2 regions of the Rothia endophytica genome follow, and region 1 is predicted to be linked to the other one. Evidence: riboswitches for the same ligand, from Rfam matches in the RefSeq annotation. Region 1 holds a riboswitch; the other holds the start of a gene.
What was found. Region 1 has a riboswitch for S-adenosylmethionine ahead of ABD982_RS08320 (LLM class flavin-dependent oxidoreductase). Riboswitches for the same ligand answer to the same signal wherever they lie in the genome.

Region 2: linked by a shared signal. The riboswitch ahead of ABD982_RS03015 (hypothetical protein) and the one ahead of ABD982_RS08320 (LLM class flavin-dependent oxidoreductase) in region 1 are both predicted to bind S-adenosylmethionine.

The regions. Positions count from the first base shown of each region.
Region 1 is NZ_BAABKP010000003.1:30,394-38,253, forward strand. It holds gene ABD982_RS08305 (TetR/AcrR family transcriptional regulator) at 1-194, opposite strand, end outside; gene cls (cardiolipin synthase) at 291-1,787, shown strand; gene ABD982_RS08315 (glucose-1-phosphate adenylyltransferase family protein) at 1,818-3,026, opposite strand; gene ABD982_RS08320 (LLM class flavin-dependent oxidoreductase) at 3,252-4,664, opposite strand; SAM riboswitch class IV at 4,757-4,859, opposite strand; SAM riboswitch class I at 5,037-5,129, shown strand; gene ABD982_RS08325 (ABC transporter ATP-binding protein) at 5,135-5,932, shown strand; gene ABD982_RS08330 (aliphatic sulfonate ABC transporter substrate-binding protein) at 6,019-7,062, shown strand; gene ABD982_RS08335 (ABC transporter permease) at 7,065-7,860, shown strand, end outside.
Region 2 is NZ_BAABKP010000001.1:656,762-664,621, reverse strand. It holds gene ABD982_RS03030 (TrlF family AAA-like ATPase) at 1-1,845, shown strand, start outside; gene ABD982_RS03020 (hypothetical protein) at 2,447-3,061, opposite strand; gene ABD982_RS03015 (hypothetical protein) at 3,204-3,626, opposite strand; SAM riboswitch class IV at 3,643-3,760, opposite strand; gene ABD982_RS03010 (thymidine kinase) at 3,826-4,443, opposite strand; gene ABD982_RS03005 (amino acid permease) at 4,621-6,105, opposite strand; gene ABD982_RS03000 (OsmC family protein) at 6,364-6,807, opposite strand; gene ABD982_RS02995 (Lrp/AsnC family transcriptional regulator) at 6,900-7,337, opposite strand; gene ABD982_RS02990 (AzlC family ABC transporter permease) at 7,420-7,860, shown strand, end outside.

The DNA of each region.
Region 1 (7,860 bases):
CCCATCACGGCGTCCTCTTTCACCGCAAAATAATTGAAGAGGGTGCGAGGGCTCACCTGAGCTTCGGCCGCTATTTCATCAGTGGTGGTTGCTTTCAAACCCTTCTCAGCTACCAGCGCCAAGGCTGCGGTGTGGATTGCAGTATGGGTGCGTTCACGGCGCGCTTGGCGCACAGACTTCTCAGGTTTGCTCACTCTCTCAGTCTAGCCGCTTACTTCCATCACCGGGGGGGGCAAAGACTCAGGCAAGTACGAGCGCATCTTGTCACACCTAACGGTAGACTCAGAACGGTGAACTTATTCTTGCCCACCATCGACATCCCTAATATTCCGGACTGGCTATCGGTAGCTTTGGTCGTTATCGATGTTTTGATCCGCTTGACCGTAATATTTTGGTTGCCCTATAACCGCAAACCGGTGGTGGCTCTGGGTTGGCTGATGGCCATCTTCTTCATTCCCTTCGTAGGTCTCATCGCCTTCCTGGTCTTCGGCTCTAACCTGGTGCCCAAGCACCGGCGTAGCCGTCAGCGGGCCATGAACCAAATCATCAAAGATGTCATCGGCGGTGAGGACGCAGTTTTGGGCGAGGTGGAAATTTCTGAACCCGCGCGTGTAGCAGCCAACCTTAACTACAGGCTGGGAGCTCTTCCTCTCATTGGCGGCAACAAGTTTGATCTGCGAGAAAGCAACAACGATGCCCTGGCAGAGCTCGCTGAACAGATTGACAAAGCAACCACCTATGTCCACTTTGAGTTCTATATCACCGCCCTAGACACCGCCACCGAGCCCCTCTGGGACGCCCTGGTGCGCGCCCACGAGCGCGGAGTGAGCGTCCGGGTGCTCATTGACCATATTGGCGCCCGCAAATACCCTCGGTGGAGGGAGCTACAGCGCAAACTCACCGCTGCCGGAGTGCCCTGGCGTCTCATGTTGCCCCTCAAACCCTGGAAGGGCCAGTGGCAGCGCCCCGACCTGCGTAACCACCGCAAAATTGTGGTGATTGACGGCGAAATCGCCTTTACGGGGTCACAGAACGCTATCCACAGCTCCTATAACCTCAAACGCAACCTCCGAAAAGGCTTGGAGTGGAAGGACCTCTCCTTTGTCTGCACCGGTCCTGTAGTTCACCAGCTCAACGCTGTGTTCGTCTCGGACTGGTACGCAGAAACCAAGGAACTTCTGCTCTCAGAAATTGACGTCAGCATCATCAACGACGCCAGGGTGAACATCAACCAGCGTCCCTTAGCGCAAATTGTGCCCTCAGGCCCCGGGTTTGAAACCGAAAATAACCTACGTCTGATCAACCACCTGATCTACAACGCTGAAGAGCGGGTCACTGTCTGCTCGCCCTACTTCGTACCAGAAGAAACCCTCTTGCAGGCACTGACCAACATGGCGATGTCCGGCATCGAAGTCACTCTCATCGTGTGTGAAAAGGGCGACCAATTCTTGCCCATCATGGGTCAGCGCTCCTACTATGAGCAGCTACTGCGCGCCGGGATCAAGATTCAGCAGTACCCCGGCCCCACCGTCCTCCATTCCAAGTTCATGATGGTGGACGATGAACTAACCTTTATCGGTTCCTCTAACATGGATCCCCGCTCCTTCGCCCTCAACTTTGAGGTTTCCACCTTCATCGTGGACAGGGGCATGGTCTCTGAACTTGAGCGTATTGCCAGTGATTACATCTCTGAATGCAAAGAGCTTCGCTACGACGAGTGGGTCAACCGGCCCGTTTACCAGAAGGTCACCGAGAATGTATGCCGGCTGTGGAGCGCCCTGCTCTAGCAGCGCTACTGACCCAACGAAGGTAGTTGCTTAGGCAGGGGCGACTGCCTCACCATCAAAGCGGCGCCCCTGACCGCTACCTTCGTATGCCAGTACGGTAATGTTGCCCGGCCCGGGTTTGATCTGCCCCATCTGCTCAGCTGGCACCTTCGCGCCAACATCCACAATGACAGCCCGCAGGTGTGACCCCGCCGGAATCAGAGCATCGCCCATGATGATGCTGCGCTCAACCACCGCACCTGCCTCTACGGTTACTCCGGGGCCAATGACGCTGTGTTCCACACGGCCGTGAACCCTCGCCCCGTGTGCCACCAAAGACCCCTGAACCTGCGCAGTGGGGGCGATATAGGCCGGCGCGTAAGGGTCTGGGTGGGGAATAATAGCCCACCCCGGGGCGTCCAGCTGGAGCCCCTTACCCTCTAATAGATCCATGTGGGCACGGTAGTAGGCGTCAACGGTGCCCACATCTTTCCAGTACCCCTCCATCAAAAACTCGTGCACGGCACCGTGCTGAACCAGGTGTGGGATGAGAGTCTCACCGTAATCCCCTAGAGTCTCCCCCACGGCGTCGGTATCAGCTCGGTCGACGCCCTCTAACAAGACATCCAGAGAGTTTCGAAGGGCGGTCACCGAGAAAACGAAGATCTCAGTGGCAATCTTCTGCGACGCTGGAGCCTTAGGCTTGTAGTCGTAAGCAACTACCTTTTGACCATCAGTGCGCACCACCCCGTAACGGGAGGCGTCCTCATCAATCTCGGTCGTCACAATCGTGAGGTCAGAGCCAAGCTCATCGTGCTGCTCAAGGACCGGGCGCAGGTCCAGCTGATAGAGGTGGTCTGCGCTCATCACTATCACGTTCCGTGCACCCACCGATTCCAGCAGAGGCACCTGCTGGTAGAGAGCGTGCCCGTTACCGCTGGCAAAACCATCCACAGCATGACCCTGAACCGGCGGAAGAATACGCAAACCATCGCGGGTGCCATCCAGGTCCCAGGGGCGTCCACCGGCAAGATGCTGGTTGAGGGTGAAGGGCTGATACTGCTCCACCACCCACACGTGACGCAGCCCAGAGTGCACCAGATTAGACAGGGCAACATCAATCATGCGGTAGATACCTGCGAAAGGGATAGCCGGTTTAGACCTGTGATCGGTCAGCGGCGAGAGCCTGCTCCCCCGGCCACCGGCAAGTACCAGGGCAACCGTCGGCGGCTGCTGGGTATGCGGAAAGGGATCTGACATGGCAACCCACTCTCAGTAGTAAGTACACATCTTTGTACTAGCTATACTCGCACACTTTAGCCCTCTGAACACCACAGATGACGCCGGTATTCTCTTCTACCAGGCTGGAGGGCTAGAGCCGGGGAGCACAGCAAAAGAAACCTTCAAAAGTACGGTCTTACTCCACACTTTTGAAGGTTTCCTTATGATTCCTGGTGACGCACGGGGCGTTCCGGTCAGCTGGTCCTAGCGGACGTTGCCGTCCGCGGCGCTGCGCTGACCGACGTAGGCGCCGCGGTAGGCTGCAGCCGGGTGGGTATCTGCCACCTTGGTGATGCCCTCACCGAAGAGGTTCTCCCGCAGGGTGGAACCTTCGTAGGCGGTGCGGTAGCGGCCGCGCTTTTGCAGTTCGGGCACCACGAACTCCACGAAGTCTTCGAAGGAACCGGGGGAAACATGGTAGGCAAGGTTGATTCCGTCCAGGCCGCCCTCGTCAATCCAGCGTTCTAGCTCATCGGCAACGGTCTGGGGTGAGCCCACGATGACCTCGCCCATGCCGCCGGTCGCGCAGTGCTCAGCGATATCGTGACGCGTCCAGTCACGATCCTTGGATTGTAGGGTGAAGGGGGTCAGGAAGGACTGAATCGACTCGGTCTCAACGTACTTGAGCGCCTCGTCCTCATCGAACTGGGAGAGATCCACACCGCTCCAGCCGCCGATAATTGCCTGAGAAGCTTCTAAGTTGGCGTACTTCTTGTACTCCTCGAACTTTGCCTGCGCCTTCTCGTCAGTCTCATCAACCACAACCGAGAGCATGGCAAGAATCTTGGCATCATCACGGTTACGGCCCGCTGCTTCAACAGCGTCGCGGATGCGGCCGGTCAGCACCTTGGTCAAGTGGGGGCGCAGGGCGGTGATGAAAATAGCCTCAGCGTGCTTTCCAGCAAACTGCTGGCCGCGGGATGATGCGCCCGCCTGGAAAATGACCGGGGTGCGCTGGGGTGAGGGCTCAGACAGGGCGATACCGGGCACGGTGAAATGCTTCCCCTTGTGCTCGATGGGGTGCACCTTGGTGGGGTCAGCGAAGATACCATTTTCACGGTCACGTAGCACCGCGCCGTCCTCCCAGGAACCTTCCCAGAGTTTGTAGCAAACATCCAAGAACTCATCTGCGATCTCGTAGCGGGTATCGTGCGGGATCTGAGCTGGCAGGCCCTGATTCTCAGCAGCTGACGCCAGGTAACTGGTCACCACGTTGAAGCCCACGCGGCCGCGGGTCAAGTGATCAAGGGTGGAGTAGGACCGTGCCAGGGTATAAGGCTGGTTGTACGTGGCAGCTGCGGTGACGCCGAAGCCAATGTTTTTGGTAACCGCTGCCATCGCTGAGATCTGCAGGAAGGGGTCGCCCACCGGAACCTGCGCGCCGTCGCGCAGGGCATCGGCCACCGAGTTCTTGTAGACGTCGTAGACGCCCACCACGTCGGCGATGAAGATAGCGTCGAAAAGGCCCTTTTCGCAGACCTTTGCCAGATCAGTCCAGTATTCGATGGTGTTGTATTCATCGGCGCGGTTGCGGGGGTGACGCCAGGTGCCGAAGCTCTGGTGGCTGGTGGTGGTCATATCGAACGCGTTGACGACGATGCGCTTCTTCTCGGTCATGAACCGGTGCCTTTCGGGTCGGCCCTCACACCCCGTGCCTGGCTAGCGATACAAAAATGGCGCCTAACCTCTTGTGAAGGTGGCGCCTGGTTGCGCCGTACTTGCAGTTATCTGCCGGATCCTCATCTGGGGCACCCCGCTACGGGAGAGGGTTGCCGCCCAACGAGCCAGAGCTTAGCGTTGGGTCTCATGATCGCGGTTTTAGTCTAACCAGGTGAGGGGGCGCTGAGGCAAAGTTCAGGGGCTCTGTTTCACACTGTGAACCGGGTTGGGTTCTGTTACGGACGGCTGGCTGTCACGGAGCGTCACAAACGTTAAGAGGCGTCACAGGCTAGATTTTCAGGCACCGTGCCCATAGGCTGAAGCCACCGATAACCATCCAGAGCGACCGAGAGACTTGGCTCCACGACGTCGCAGCAACCACCCACAATAGGGGCCGGTGCTAACGCCAAGAAACGATGGAGAAAGCAATGAGCGCACTCACGCTACAGCACACCCTCACCGCCTGTGACATCAGCTTCTCGGGCATCGCTAAGAGCTTCGCCGGCGAGCGCGGGGCAGTCCACACGGTCCTCGAAGGTGTTTCGTTCACCGCCTATCCGGGTGAGATTATTTCGATTATTGGTTCCTCAGGCTGCGGTAAATCAACGCTGCTACGTGTAGCGGCTGGTTTGGAAGCAGCCAGCGCGGGTGAGGTCACCATCGACGGCGCTGCCGTTCGTGGCCTAGATTCACGGGTAGCTATTGGGTTTCAGGAGCCCAGGCTTTTACCCTGGCGGTCTATTGCTAAGAATGTGGCTCTGGGGCTACCCAAGGGCACCCCTAAGGACGACGCTCGGCAGCATGTTGATGCCCTCTTGCGGTTGGTGGGGTTGGGGGATTATGCGGCGCATCGCCCCCGCGAGATTTCAGGAGGCATGGCGCAGCGGGCATCCCTGGCGAGAGCGCTAGCACGTAACCCCGGCGTCCTTCTGCTCGATGAGCCTTTTGGTGCGCTGGATGCCCTGACGCGTATCAAAATGCAGGATTTGCTGCTGGATATTCATGCTCAGGACCCCGCAACCATCCTATTGGTTACCCACGATGTGGAAGAAGCTCTTTACCTATCAGATCGCGTGATTGTGCTAGGCACATCTGATCCGCACTCGCCTGCCACTATTACCCGAACGGTTGAGGTTCCCGGGCACCGGCCCCGTGATCGCGGGGATCTAGACCTCGCTTTGTTGCGCAAAGAATTGCTGGCTGAGCTCGGCGTCGAAGAGCACTAAGTATCAGCCCTCTACTTTACCGGGTATCTGCCCCACCTGGCCCTTGCTTCTTGCACCTACACACTACGAAATTTCAAGGAAACCCCGTGTCAATCTTTTCTCGTTTCGCCCAATCCTCCGCCCTCCTGGCCGCTGGCACCCTGCTACTGACCGGCTGCCTGGCAGGTGAAAACGCAACCCCTGAGGCCTCAGTCTCAGCCTCAGCCGCGGACACCACAATCACTGTCGACTACGCCACCTATAACCCGCTCTCCCTCATCATCAAGGAAAAAGGGTGGCTAGAGACTGCTCTCCAGGATGAGGGTAAGACCGTGGAATGGGTGCAGTCAGCGGGGTCGAATAAGGCTAATGAGGCTCTGCGGTCTGGGGTTCTTGACGTCGGCTCAACCGCCGGGTCAGCGGCGCTCCTTGCCCGGTCGAACGGCTCCCCCATTCAGGTGATTGACCTCTACTCCCAGCCAGAATGGGCTGCTCTGGTCACCACCCCCGACTCCGGTATCACCTCGGTTGCAGACTTGGCCGGTAAGTCAGTTGCAGTCACCAAGGGTACCGACCCCTACTTCTTCCTGCTCCAGGCACTTGAAGAAAACAATGTATCACCGCAGGATGTCACGATCGAGCAGCTCCAGCACGCTGACGGCCGCACCGCTCTCACCAAGGGCTCGGTGGATGCCTGGAGCGGGCTAGACCCCATCATGGCGGGCACTGAAATTGAAGACGGAAACATCCTCTTCTACCGCAACGTTGACTTCAATACCTACGGCTTTTTGAACGCTACTGAGGACTTCATCGCTTCTGATCCCGAGTCTGCTCAGACCATTGTTGATACCTACGAGTACGCCCGCGAGTGGGCTCTAGCTAACGAAGATGAGGCCATTCAGATTCTGGCGGATGAATCGGGTGTCACGCTAGAAACCGCACGCACCGTCTGGGAACGAACCAATCTAGACATTGATAACGTGCCCGGGGAGGCCCAGCGCACCGTGCTGACAAGGGTTGGCCCTTACCTGGTTGAGTCCGGGGACGTCGCCACCCAGGCTGATGTGGACTCCGCTTTGGGCAGTCTCATCCACGATTCCTTTGCCACCCAGGCTGACCCTGCACATATCTCGGCTCTGGTGAGTGAATAGCCATGTCTTTGCTTCCAGCCACTGATACCCGCCCCGCCGAAACTAAGCGAGTAGCACGTAGCCGGGCGGGGGCGTCCTCACGGCCCGTGCAACTGAGCACCCGAGGCCACCGCTGGCTGCCCTGGTTAGGCGCTCTGCTTCCTCTCACTCTGCTGGCACTCTGGCAGTACCTGAGCTTGACCGGGGTGTTCAGCGCCGTCCAGTTGCCCGCACCATCTAGGGTGGTTGCAGCAGCCCTTGACCTTCTTGGACGCGGCCAGCTGGGGACACACATTGCGATCTCAACCCAGCGCGTCCTCCTTGGTTTCACCATTGGTGCCCTCTTGGGCCTGGCATTGGGTGCCTGGGTGGGCCTCTCCCGCTGGGCTAACCTGCTCGCGGCACCCACCATCGGGGCGCTACGCGCTGTTCCCTCTCTGGCCTGGGTTCCCCTGCTCCTGCTGTGGATTGGCATCGGTGAGAACTCAAAGGTCACTCTCATCGCCATCGGTGCTTTCTTCCCGGTCTATACCACTGTCTCAGCCGCGCTTGCCCATGTGGACCCCAAACTGGTTGAAGCGGCCCGCACCTTCGGCATCCGCGGGCTGGGTCTCTTCACTACGGTTCAGCTACCGGCGGTTTTGCCCGCGGTGGTCTCGGGGCTGCGTCTGGCCCTCGCTCAGGCCTGGCTCTTCCTGGTGGCAGCTGAGCTGCTAGGTGCGTCCATGGGGCTCGGGTTCTTACTCACTGACTCCCAGAACAACGGCCGCACCGACCGCCTGTTGCTGGCCATCGTCCTCCTAGCGATTCTGGGTAAGC
Region 2 (7,860 bases), on a different contig from region 1:
GCTGATCGATATACAGCTAAGCTAACTTGGAAGAACGGTATCGAAAGGTCTGTCGCACTCAACGAAGAGTTTGACACAAGTACCGAAGTTAAAGTTGAGTATCTTCCTCAAATGTTCGTTGAGCGAGTATGTAACTACCAGGTTACTGAGGCAGAGGCTTTTGAAAGCGAATTAAAAAATATTCTTTTTACTCATATCAAAACCCAAGACCGTGAAAATAAGAGTGACTTCGATGAATTACTTGAATCGAAAACTAAAGTCTTTCAGGAAAGAATTTCATCTTTACGTGGAAATCTTTTAAAGATAATAGATGATTATCAAAAAAATGTCAGCTTTAAATGGGACAACAAAGAGACCGATCTTTCTTCAATTTTAAACACCAAGAAAGCTGATCTCAAAAACATTAATCAATCTATCAGTGAGTTAAAAAATGAAATCTCTGTATTGAGTAACTCAACCGATACGAACCAGTCAGATATTTCAAATAATGTATCCTCAAAAATTTCAGATATTTCAAAAACAGTTTCTCAAATCAAAGAAAAAATAGAATCAAAAAAGAAATTGAAACTGGAATATATTCATAATATTTCCACCAGCAAAGAACGGCTCACAAGCATGACCGCCTTCGCTGAACGCTTAGTCAAGATTGAAAATCAAGTTCACAAAATTAACACTGACTATCAAGAAATATCTGACAGCTCAGAAAATATCGCATATATCGAAATAAAAAATGAAGTAATTAATAGCCTTATCGAAAAGACAAAAAAAGCTACAGATGCACTAGAAAAAAAAGTTTATGAAATTAACGCAGAGATGGATGAACTGGAGATAAGACTCAACACACAGGAGAATCAATTGCGAATGCTAGATGGGGAACGGCAGGCAAAAATTGAAGATCTTAATTTGCTCGAAAATCGAAAGGACCTGATAATTGGATCTAAACAGCAACCAGGTTCAATCAAGGAAATTGAAGGAAGACTACTAAGACTTGAGTCGATCCCTGGAACGCTTAGCAAAATCGAAAAGGATTTGATTAATATTTCCTCAGAAATACATCATACAATTAGACAACAAAGTGAGTTTGTCAAATCTTTATACCAACCTGCAGCTGAATATATAGAAGGAATTCCTATACTAAGCGATATTGGCCTTGAGTTCTCAACTGAAATTGTCTCCAAAAATATTTGGGATACGTTGCTTGGTCTGATTAATAAAAACAAAAGCTCACTTTTCGAAGAATGGGCATCTGAAATTTACGAAAATTTAGATGTTTCAGATTTCAATAATATAAATTTAGTTTTACGAGAGCTCATTACTAGAATTAATTCATTTAGGGGCGATGGAGGTGGCGACTCTAGGGATCCTAGAGATGTATTCAACAGAGGGACTAGTTTATCTGATTTCCTTATGACTATATTAAATCTAGATTGGCTAGGTGTCAGATTTGGCATCACTGGACATGGGTTACCTCTCTCACATTTATCGCCAGGTCAACGTGGATTAATTCTCACTATGTTTTATTTAGTAGTGGACTTAAGAAATACACCGTTGCTTTTGGATCAGCCAGAAGAAAATCTTGATAATGAAACGATTGCTTCAAATCTAGTTCCCGCGCTTCATTTTGCTTCAGGGAGAAGACAAACTATAGTTGTTACCCATAATGCCAACTTAGCTATTGTAGGAGACGCAGATCAAATTATTCATTGCCATTCAGATGGTCAACGTTTTTATATTGATTCTGGATGTATAGCAGAATTCAATATAGCTGACACATCAATAAATATTCTCGAAGGAACTAGAACTGCTTTCGACAATAGGCGAATAAAGTATGACAAATTTGTTTAACGCTAGTTCAGCGACCATTTATTTTGAGGCATGTATTATTTCACATTTAAATTATTTACTAAATATTACGTGATTTTATAGTCAAATATAGGTAGTCAAAATTAATTTTTGAACTATCTACATCTATAGGAGCAAGTCAATCTACACACCAAAGCATATGGTTCTGGCTTAATCTTTTTACGGGTCTACACATAAAGTTCTATAACCGTCACTGTTTATCTCTACTCCACAACCTATTTTAATGTTGGTACAGGTCATTGCCTCTTCCTTAGAGCGATACTGCATCGAACAGTACGTAGCTTCGTACCGTGGTCAACCACCTGCAGGGTGTAGCCTTTATGACCTCCGCTTCCTCTCTTTTTCCACCGTTACTTAGGCTCTGGCTTCTCAGAAGAGGTTATTGTGGCTGAGCTGCTGGAGGTTCAGGGTAAGCCCGTGGACCTGGGGGGGGCTACTACAAGCCCTCAGACGAGCTGGCAGATAAGGTAATGCGCCCGAGTGCTACCTTGAACGGTGAGCTGACTAAGCTCAAGTAAGTAGATTATAAAAAAGGCTGGTGGCCTTCCCAAAAGGGAAGGCTACCAGCTTTTTAATAGTGGTCCTAAAAGGTTGAATAGCCTTCACGGCTCATAGTTACACCGTGACCGGTTTTAGTGTTGGTACAGGTCATCGCCTCCTCCTCAGAGCGGCATTCAATCGAACCGTAGGTAGCAGTCGTACCGTACTCAACAACCTGCGGGGCATTACCCTCGTGCTCCCCCATCATGAAGAACATGGCATCACCACGCGAATTCAGCGATACCTCATCCAGCTCATCATCTAATGCAAAGACCCAGGCAGGGCCAGTAATATCACCGGTCGGGTACTTCGCCTCATCATAATAGGACTTCACGCCGCACCGGGCGAGACCCTCCACCGCCCAGATGTCACACCCAATATTGCCGGTTGGGCTGACCAAGATACCGATTTTCTCATCGGCCGCCACCTCCTTGCCCACCGGGAAAGTAGTAGTCACCTCAACTAGATCAGGCTGGGCCTCATATGAGCTAGTAGCCGAAGGCATCGGGCTCGGCGTAGGCACCGAAGAGTTTGCCGCAGCAGCTGACGAAGCAGGTGGGGTTACCGTTTCATTATCTGTTGTTCCTGTGCCAGATGAGCCGCACCCGGCCAAGAGAACGGTGGTAGCCAGAAGTGTCAGTCCAGTATAAGACTTCATTGTCTTCCCTTCTCGGTAGTGATTCCAGGCTAACAGCACACAGCCTCCGCACACCTCACTAAAACTATCCATTAGTTCCAAAAATAGGGGGTGGTGGGCCAGAAAGTCTGGCCCACCACCCCTTATATTGATCTATCTTTTCCTAGGAAAGAGAGGACGCTAGTTCGCAGCCATCTAGCGGTTTATCCGAAAGGTGTGCCAGTGCGAAACCATGATCGAAACGCCTGCCCAAAAGTTTATAGGTGGAATTCCACAGCAGCTCCGTTGTAGCCGCCTCCCCATGAGTCTCGCTATCAGAGTTCTCGCCGGCTTCAGGAGCGCAGAGGTAAGCCACGCGCTGCGGGTCGTGGTGCCAGAAATAAGATGCACCATCCGCTGTTTGCAGCCGCAACCGGGTGCCGCGACGGGCAGTGACAGTGGCTTTCTCCCACACCATGTTTGAAGCGTTCATACCAACAGCAGGCACAATTCCGTGACCGGCAGTGTGAAGAATACAGCGGGTACCAACACGTTCTTTGGTGGTTTCTGCATCGGCATTGGAAGAAGAAAAAGAAAGCTGACCCATGAGGGCCTCCTAAAATAATCGCTACTTTCACCGGATCATTTGAGCCGGGTGACCGATTTTCCTTTAAGGGCACCGTCTGCGAAAGGCGGTTGCCAGCCAACAAGTCAAAGGGCTTAGCGTTGGGCTTCTGAATCGTGATTACTACTTTAACAGAGCTTTACGAAATAGTTCAAGCATCCTGCAGAAAAATGATGGATGCCTAGCTCAGCGCGCCGCCAGATTCTTCCAGGTAGCAGGTAGCACACAGGGACTCGTAGCCCACGTGCACGCCGTCGATGGCCACCTGGTCGCCGTCGAAGATGAACTTTCCGTCCAGCGTCCGCCCGTTAAAGAGTGCTTTACGGCCGCACCGGCAAATAGTCTTAAGTTCTTCAAGAGTGTGGGCAATTTCAAGCAGGCGAGCAGAACCGGGGAAGGCGTGAGTACGAAAGTCGGTGCGGATACCGTAGGCAAGTACTGGGATGTCCTCCAGCACGGCAATGCGCATCAGGTCATCGATTTGTTCTGAGGTCAAGAACTGTGCCTCGTCTACTAGCAGGCATGAGACGGGCAGGTGCCAATGCATCCGGTCAGGGTCTTCAGCTACTTCAGCAGCGGCATGAAAGAGACCCTTAGCTGAGTCCTCGGGCCCAATAAGGAAGTCAGCATGGCGGGTCACGCCCAGGCGAGAAACAATGAGGGCATCACCCTTGGTATCCACACGGGGCTTAGCTAGCAGGACGCGCTGACCGCGCTCCTCATAGTTATAGGCAGCCTGCAGCAGGGCCGTAGACTTGCCCGAGTTCATCGCCCCAAAACGGAAATACAGCTTAGCCACGTGCGCTACCCTTTCACCAGAAAAATCAAACGGCACCAGTCTACCCGCAAACAAAAACACCAGCATGGCGGCTCCCCTTCGCGAGCGAAAGGTGAGCCATGCTGGTGCAGTGGTGGCGGAGTGGACGTGCTTGCAGCCGGCGAGAGCCCGCCCGCCCCGCCACCGTTCAGTTTGAGGTTAGCCCTTGACGGGTTCCACCTCGATGCCAGAGACATCCACCTGATTGAGGGGAATGGTCTTTGAGCCGCTGACCATCTTGTGGACCAGGTAGACGCCAATGATGATAGGTACACCAATGTAGGCTGAGACAACCTCGAACCAGTGGCCCTCAAAGATGGCGTTATAGTTCTGGCCACCAATGACCAAGAGGCACATGAGCAACGCAACGATGGGCCCGATGGGGAAGAGCGGTGCCTTGTAAGGCAGGCCATTCACATCGAAGCCCTGGGCGACGTAGGCGCGTCGGAAGCGGTAGTGGCAGATAGCAATGCCCACCCAGGTGATGAACCCGGAGAGGCCTGAGATGTTAATCAGCCAGGTGTAAGCGGCACCCTGGCCTACGAGTGCGGTGACGAAGCCGAAGAGACCGATAGCTGCGGTCATCAGCAGGGCGGGCATGGGGATGCCGCGTTTGTTGACGCGCATGAAGATTTTGGGTGCTTTGCCCTCGACTGCCAGGGAGTAGAGCATACGCGATGAGACGTAGAGGCCTGAGTTACCGGCAGAGAGGATAGCGGTCAGAATGACCGCGTTCATCACGGAAGCTGCGAGCGCGATACCCAGGTTATCGAAGACCATGGTGAAGGGCGAGTAAGCGATGTCGGTTTCATCAGCGCGCAAGAGGTTGGGGTTGGTGTAAGGAATCAGAGTACCGATCACCGCGATAGCACCAATGTAGAAGAGCATGATGCGCCAGAAGACGCTCTTGAGGGCACGGGGGACGTCGCGGCGGGGGTTTTCTGATTCGCCAGCGGCAACACCAATCATTTCGGTGCCTTGGAAGGAGAAGCCAGCGACCATGAAGATGGCCAAGATGGAGATGAAACCGCCCTTGAAGGGTGCTTCGCCGTCGGTCCAGTTACCAAAGCCCGCCTCGTTATTTCCCAGGATTCCAAAAATCATGAGGATACCTGCAATGAGGAAGACGATGACTGTGAGCACCTTGATGGCGGCCAACCAGTATTCTGATTCGCCGTAAGCACGAGCTGAAAGAATGTTGATGCCCAAGATGATGAAGAGGAAGAGGCCCGCCCAGATCCAGCCGGGGACGCCGGGGAGCCAGTAGGACATAATGACGCCGGCAGCGACCAGTTCTGCGGCAACGGTAATGGCCCAGTTGAACCAGTAGTTCCACCCCATAGCGAAGCCAAAGGACTCTGAGACGTAGCGTGAAGCGAAGGTCTGGAAGGAGCCTGCTACGGGCAGGTTGGCTGCCATTTCGCCCAGGGACTGCATGAGGAGCAGCACCATGATGCCGATGAGCGAGTAGGCGAGCAGAGCGCCGCCGGGGCCAGCGGTTGCGATGGTGGAACCTGAAGCGACAAAGAGGCCGGTGCCAATAGCGCCGCCAATAGCAATCATGGAGAGGTGACGGCTGCGCAGGCCGCGCTTCAGCTCTTCTTTATTCTCACCAACCGGAGTGGGAACTGCATCAGTAGACATAAGGAGCGTACTGCTTTCGGTAGTTAGGATGCTGGAGGATTACACCAGGACCCAAGAACTTACCCCAACAGTTTTGCTAATGGGGCATAAGACAAACTTTAGATTACCACCGCAGCGTCCATTTGACCCCTAAACACCGCGTGATATCCAGCCCAGAGGGCAGAAAAGAGCCGCCCTGCACTCCAGTGACCGTGGGGGCTGGAGCGCAGGGCGGCGCAATGGTGATGAAGAGCGGGCTAGAAATACACCCGGGTTGACCTAGGCGTTCTCGTTGATAAAAGTAACCTTGGTGGCGTGCTCTACAGTGCGGCTGACGGTGCAGTCCTTCTCGGCCGAGAGTTTAATCAGGCGGTCCACCATCTTCTGCGCTTTCTCGCCCTCAGCACCGGCGGGGAAGGCTACCTTGAAGCTCACCTCAACATCATCAAGCCGAACAGCGCCGTCCTCATTTTGCTTGATGGCAGAGGACAGCACCTCGAAAGTCTCGGGCTCCACCTTTCGGGAAGTCACCACATCGACGTCCACGGCGGAGCAACCAGCGATTGCGGCAAGCAGTAGCTCGACCGGAGTCAGCATCCCCTCCCCCTGGCCAAAATCTAAGGTAGCCCCGTTAGCACCGGTGGCTCGGTAGTGCTTTTTACCGATGCGCTCAACGGGCACAGCGCGGTAGTTAGGGTCTTCAGTGCGGGCATTTTCTGCCATGGGGCTCTCCTTATACGAATGGAGTAAGAGGTCTTCTTATAAAAACGTGTGGCGCTAGCTACTTATTCCGTGCGCTGTCACAGCTAGGGCGGTTAGGGCGCTTTGAGTAGCTTCATGGTGATCCGCGAATCGATGCGGGAGATGTACTCGTGCTGAGAGGCGAGCGCGCTGTACCAGCGCTCATAGGCTTCTGAGTCTTTCACGCGTACCTTGATGTAGTAGTCGGGCAGACCGAACATGCGGCGGAATTCGATGACAGCTGGATCGGCAAGGACGGTGCTCTCAAAGGCTTCTACGCTGGGCAGGTCGTTGCGTGAAAGATCTACGAAGACCAGCACCTCAAAGCCTTCATCGAGCAGGGCATGGTTGATGCGGGCCGTATAGCCAGCAATAATTCCAGCTTCTTCTAGCCGACGCACCCGGCGCAGACAGGGGGCAGCTGTTAGCCCTACCCGAGCAGCAAGTTCCTGGTTGGCGAGCCGACCATTAGCGGTAAGCTCTTCAATAATTGCGCTATCAAGGTTGTCCATGTGCTTTATCTTGCTATAAGAGCTGCTTTTTAGCAATAAAAAGCAAACACTTTGCGGGGCTTTTTATCTAGACTTGTTTCTTATGTACCAGGAAAGAACCACCACCGCTTCACTGCCGTTTGTGACAACCAGCGAGGTCACCAGCCCCGCTACAGCGACCGGGGCACTGCCCGTAATTTCTGGCGAGCATGTGCATACTTTGCCTGGTGAGAGCGGCTTCCGCGAGGGCTTGCGCGTTGCCGGTTTCATGTGCCTTGGCTTTGTGGTGATGGGTATGGGTTTGGGTGTGCTGGTGTCATCCTACGGGTTAGCCTGGTGGGTTGCCCCCGTGCTGTCTGCCGTGGTTTTCGCCGGATCTGTTGAGTTCTTGTTGGTAGGCATGATCGCGGCCGCCGCTCCCCTATCCCTCATTGCATCCACCACCCTGATTATGAACGCCCGGCACCTGGTCTACGGCATCAGCTACCCGCTGCAGAATGTGCGGGGCGGCTTCGCCAAGGCGCTAGCTGTTTACATGCTCTGC